2 linked regions of the Methylobacillus flagellatus KT genome follow. The protein of the gene in region 1 interacts with the protein of each later gene in a pairwise test. Links are inferred from orthologs where the notes say so. Each region holds a gene or a part of one and is shown on either strand. Other genes may lie near its edges.

Region 1 (2,985 bases):
TCACGACGCAGCCCATCACGGCCACGCTCATGTTCTCCACGCCGGGATACTGGCTGCGCCAGACAGGCATTTGATCGCGCAGGTAGTGCTGAATTTTCTGGGCGAGCTCCTGGAAGAAAGTGGAAGTCGTCCTGCCGCAACCTGGACAGGCCGTCACCAGCGGAGTAAATGAGCGTATACCCATGGTCTGCAGGATCTCCTGCGCTACCACGACTTCTTTGGTCCGCGACTCACCAGGCTCTGGCGTCAACGATACCCGGATGGTGTCGCCGATTCCATCCTGCAGCAATACGGACAAGGCCGCAGTGGACGCCACGATTCCCTTGGAGCCCATGCCGGCCTCGGTCAGCCCCAGGTGCAATGGATAATCGCAGCGACTACCCAAGTCGCGGTAGACTTTGATCAGGTCCTGCACCGCACTCACCTTGCAGGAAATAATGATGCGGTCACTGGGAAGGCCGAGTTCCTCTGCTGCAGCGGCATTCTCCAATGCCGACTGGATCAGCATTTCGCGCATCAAGGCATCCGCAGCCAAGGGTGCGGCACGCTTAGAGTTTTCATCCATCATGCGCGCCATCTTGGCCTGATCCAGGCTGCCCCAGTTTACGCCGATGCGGACAGGCTTGTTGTAGTCGATTGCCGCCTTGATCATGGCAGAAAACTGCTCGTCCCGCTTGGAACCCTTACCTACATTACCCGGATTAATGCGATATTTCGCCAGCGCCTCGGCGCAATCAGGATATTGCGCCAGCAAACGATGGCCATTGAAGTGAAAGTCACCCACCAACGGAACATTGCACCCCAGATCGTCAAGCTGACGCCTGATGGCACCCACTTGTGCGGCAGCCTCGGGCGAATTCACGGTAATACGCACGATTTCTGAGCCAGCACGCCAAAGCTCATACACCTGACGGACCGTAGCTGCAGCATCGGCGGTATCGGTATTGGTCATGGACTGCACGACTACCGGGGCGCTACTGCCTACCGGAACATGACCGATCATGACGGTCTTGGTAGTGCGCCGGCTGAGAGATTGATGATCCAAGCTCTACTCCAGTGTCAGTCGGGCCACATTGACCTTGGCATAAGGCGCCAGATCAACGGGGTTGTTATTGTATTCCAGCTTGGTGCCATGGATGTTGCCAACCACAATCCTAAATGGTGGTTTGCCAGTCACGACCTCCTCGCTATTGGGCTCAAGCGTCTTACTCATGATTTGTTTACCATTGGCATCTGAAACGCTGACCCAGGTCGCCTCAGTGACGGTAAATTTGATGCGTGCATCTTCCGCCGCCGGCAATGCAAGAGCAGGTTGAGCGATAGGAGGAGTTATCTCAACCGCGGATGGCGTCGCTGGCACAGCCGCCGGCTGTTCAACAGCAGCAGGTTCATCTGTAGGTGCTGGCGGCATGGGATCAGGCGAAGCAAGCGCTTCTGCCTCAGGCTTGCCGGAAATCAATTCGTCCTTATCCGAGATTGGAGCCACTATCGCTTCCGATAATCCGGTATCGGGATCATGCGCCTGATAGAAATCAACATACAGCACCCACCCAGCCATCAATACGACCAGCAATATCCCGAACCACATATAGGGCCGCCATGGCGCCCCCGCCTCGCCGGAAATCACGATATTCGCAGAAGGGATGCTGATCGCCTGGCTGTCCTGCACAGGTACATATTGACTGTAGACACGCAGCAGAGGGGCTGCGTCGATATTGACCAGGCGCGCATAGTTGCGTATGAACCCACGCGTGATGACAGCTTCAGGCAATGCAGCAAAATCATCGTTTTCCAGTGCTTGCACCTGGCGTAGACTGAGGCGCAGGCGATTCGCAACATCCTCAGCCCCCAGGCCGAGACTTTCCCGCGCGGCGACCAGAGTCGGTCCGATACGATCAATCGAGGCTGGCGCTGCCTGCAGCTCCTGCTCGGGAGAATCTTGCTCACTCATTATTACTGTCCTGACAATAATCGTTTTGCTTGCTCGGAATGAGGAAATTTCCTCCTCAGCTGCAAAGCATAACTGGCCTCACTATCACGGTCGCCTGCTTCGCGAGCAAGCTTAATGCCCAGCCAAAGCATGTCGGCGGTTGGGCTGTCACTTTCCAACGCAGGCTTAAGGTAGTCGCGCGCCGCCTCATACTCGCCTCGACTATGGGCAATCACCGCCAATTGATACCCTGCCTGAAATAATTGTGGCTGCAATTGCAAGGCATGCTGCAGGTAAAGCTCAGCCTGCTTAATATCCTTCTTACGTAGCAGGCAAGTGCCAGCATTCATGTATGCCACGCCCGGCGTGACATACAGCGGATTCTTGACCGCTTCCATGAACTGGACGATAGATTCATCGATACGGTTGCGCGCGCAGAGAAAGCTACCGTAATTGTTGCGCGTTTCAGAGCTTTTCGGGTCTAGCTGCAACGCTTTGCGGAATGCTGCATCTGCCTTCTCGTCTTCACGCAATGTGCCATACACTAGCCCAAGGCCGTTATAGGCAGGCGCATAGGAAGGATTGATCTGCGCGGCAAGCTCAAATTCCTCCAACGCCACGGCAATCTGGTTCTGGGCATAATATCCAGCACCCAGTTCGGTATGTACACGGGCGCGCTCACGGCTTGCCTCGGTATCCTGCTTGGTTTCAGTGGCGGCACAAGCGATCAGCAACAAGCAGCAAGCCCCCACCAGGAACTTCCTCACGCAACCGCCTCCACTTTGATGCGGCGCAACGAACGCTTGGTCTTATCCTGCACCTTACCAGCCAGCTGACCACAAGCCGCGTCAATGTCCTCGCCGCGGGTCTTGCGTGTGGTCACGACATAGCCTGCCTGCATGAGGATATCGCGAAAACGGCGGATATTGTCGGGCTTGGAGGTATCGTAGCCGCTATTCGGGAAAGGGTTGAATGGAATCAGGTTGAATTTGCAAGGCACATCCTGAACGATATTCAACAATTGCCTGGCATGCTCGGCAGTATCGTTGACACCG
Region 2 (2,927 bases), 930 kb from region 1 along the record:
GGCGAGCCGCCACAGCAGCCGCGCTGCCGCCCGAACTGCCGCCGGGAACACGGCTGCGGTCCCAAGGATTCTGCACCTTGCCGAAATAGGAAGTCTCGTTGGAGGAGCCCATCGCGAACTCATCCATATTGGTCTTGCCCAGATTGACGGCGCCGGCAGCATTGAAGCGCTCGATGATGCCTGCATCATAAGGGGCAATGAAGTTTTCCAGCATCCTGGAGCCGCAAGTGGTCCGCCAGCCCTTGGCACAGAAAATGTCCTTTTGCGCAATTGGGATGCCCGTGAGCGGTCCCGCGTCGCCATTGGCGATACGCTGGTCGGCCGCCTGGGCCTGGGCCAGGCTCAGCTCCGGGTTAACGGTGATATAGGCATTGATCTCCGGGTTCAGCTGGGCAATGCGGTTGAGATACTCCTGCGTCAATTCGACGCTAGATATCTCCTTGCTGGCCAACATGTCGGCCAGTTGTTTCAAACTATGATTGATCATGACAGGGACTTATTCGATGACTTTGGGTACGAGGTAGAGACCGTTCTCAACGGCCGGTGCGATGGATTGCAGCAAGTCGCGCTGGTTGCTTTCGGTCACCACATCCTCTCGCAGGCGCTGCGTCACGTCCTGGGAATGCGACATGGGCACGATCCCACTGGTGTCTACGGCCTGCATTTCCTCGATCAGGCCGAGAATTCCGGAAAGCTTGACCAGGGTCGCTTCGGCCTCTTCCTCGCTGACAGCGATCCGTGCAAGGTGCGCAATCCTTTTGACGTCATGTGTGTTGAGTGACATTTATCCAATCCAAATCTTAAATTTCCGGGAGATATCAGGTATTATACCTTGATTTTACGCACATCTTCAGCCGCAACAACATGGCCTGCACGGCCTGCGGCAGCTCGCCAGGATACAAATAATGTTCGGTCTTTTAAACAGCTACTTTTCCAACGATCTCGCCATTGACCTTGGCACAGCAAACACCCTGATTTACGTACGTGGCAAGGGTATCGTCCTTGACGAGCCATCCGTGGTGGCAATCCGCCAGGAAGGCGGCCCCACAGGCAAGAAGACCTTGCTGGCCGTAGGCCTGGAGGCCAAGCGCATGCTGGGCCGCGCGCCAGCCAACATCACCGCGATCCGCCCGATGAAGGATGGCGTGATTGCCGATTTCACCATCACCGAGCAGATGCTCAAGTACTTCATCCGCAAGATCCACGAATCCCGCCTGTTCAGCCCCAATCCCCGCATCATTATCTGTGTACCCGTCGGCTCCACGCAGGTGGAGCGCCGCGCGATCAAGGAATCCGCGGAAATGGCCGGCGCACGGCAGGTCTACCTGATCGAGGAACCGATGGCCGCAGCAATCGGCGCCAATATGCCGGTCGCGGAAGCGACGGGATCCATGGTGGTGGATATCGGCGGCGGTACCACCGAAGTCGGAGTGATTTCGCTGGGCGGCATTGTCTATGCAAAATCGGAGCGTGTCGGCGGCGACAAGTTCGATCAGGCCATCATCGACTACATCCGCCGCAACTACGGCATGCAGATTTCCGAACCGACCGCAGAATTGATCAAGAAGCAGATCGGCTCCGCATTCCCGGGTTCCGAAGTGCTGGAGCTCGAAGTCACCGGCCGCAATCTGGCCGAAGGCTTGCCGCGCAAATTCACCATTTCCAGCAATGAAATCCTGGAAGCGCTGACTGAACCACTCAACTCCATCGTCGGCGCAGTGAAATCCGCCTTGGAGCAAACCCCTCCCGAGCTCGGTGCCGACATCGCCGAAAAAGGCATGGTATTAACCGGCGGCGGCGCATTGCTGCGCGACCTGGACCGCCTGCTGCTGGAAGAAACCGGCCTGCCGGTGATCGTGGCAGAGGACCCGCTGAGCTGTGTCGCCCGCGGCTGCGGCAGGGCATTGGAAGAAATGGACAAGCTGGGCAATGTATTCGCCTACGAATAAATTGCGTTATCATGCGTACGGAATCAGGCCATATCACAATGGCCTGTTTTTTATTACCCGGCGCCCTGCAGGCTCCGCCATACCCTAGCAAACTAGACCAGACAACTACTTACATATCTCATGCCACGCGCCTTAGAACACCAACACCACACTGGCTTCTTTGTTCGCGGCCCGAGCCCCATCGCACGCCTGCTGTTTTTTTCCGTGCTATCTTTGGCGCTGATTGTCACGGATGCACGGCTCAACTACCTTATCGAAGTGCGCCAGGGATTCATTGCCCTGCTTCACCCCCTGCAGATCATTGCCAATGCCCCGCTCAGCCTGGTTGAAGACGTAGGGGCATACCTGCATACCCAGACTACCCTGGCGGAAGAGAACACCCGCCTGCGGCACCAGGCCCTGATGCATGCGGAAGAGCTGCAGCGCTTCCAGGCGCTGATGGCTGAGAATGAGCGACTACGCAGCTTGCTGGGCGCAGCCCAGGTATCCAGCCAGCCGGCAAGGCTTGCCGAGATATTGCATATGGGGCGCGACCCGTTCAGCCACAAGGTGGTCGTCAACCTCGGCTCAAGGCAGAACATCGTTCCGGGCCAGGCGGCAATTGATGAGCACGGGGTGATCGGCCAGGTCACGCGCGTTTATCCTTTCAGCAGCGAAGTGACGCTGATTACCGACAAAGAGCTCTCCATCCCTGTACAGATCGAACGGAACGGTTTGCGGGCCATCGCGTTCGGGCAAGGACGCAATGCGACATTGGAATTGCCCTCCCTGCCTGCGAACGTTGATATCCAGGTAGGTGACAAACTGGTGACTTCCGGCATCGATGGTATCTACCCGCCAGGCCTGGCTGTCGCCGAAATCATCCGCGTAGAGGCCGACGGCGACTCGCCCTTTGCCCATATCATCGGCAAACCCATCGCCGGTATCGATCGTCACAGGCAACTCCTTCTGGTCAGCATTCCCCAGGTTGAGCGCCCG

The links. Proteins that work in one complex are often made in the same cells at the same time.
Region 2: the proteins of MFLA_RS08305 (region 1) and MFLA_RS12710 interact in binary tests that used the Escherichia coli proteins (3 or more experiments, as listed by UniProt). The link is inferred for Methylobacillus flagellatus KT from one-to-one orthologs.

What each region holds. Positions count from the first base shown.
Region 1 is NC_007947.1:1,734,213-1,737,197, forward strand. It holds MFLA_RS08305 (helix-turn-helix domain-containing protein), read right to left. Parts: upstream 1,952-2,985; coding sequence 1,049-1,951; downstream 1-1,048. Other genes in the region: ispG (flavodoxin-dependent (E)-4-hydroxy-3-methylbut-2-enyl-diphosphate synthase), read right to left, coding at 1-1,045; pilW (type IV pilus biogenesis/stability protein PilW), read right to left, coding at 1,954-2,697; rlmN (23S rRNA (adenine(2503)-C(2))-methyltransferase RlmN), read right to left, coding at 2,694-2,985.
Region 2 is NC_007947.1:2,667,812-2,670,738, forward strand. It holds MFLA_RS12710 (rod shape-determining protein), read left to right. Parts: upstream 1-905; coding sequence 906-1,949; downstream 1,950-2,927. Other genes in the region: gatA (Asp-tRNA(Asn)/Glu-tRNA(Gln) amidotransferase subunit GatA), read right to left, coding at 1-487; gatC (Asp-tRNA(Asn)/Glu-tRNA(Gln) amidotransferase subunit GatC), read right to left, coding at 497-784; mreC (rod shape-determining protein MreC), read left to right, coding at 2,070-2,927. UniProt on the Escherichia coli protein: Forms membrane-associated dynamic filaments that are essential for cell shape determination. Acts by regulating cell wall synthesis and cell elongation, and thus cell shape.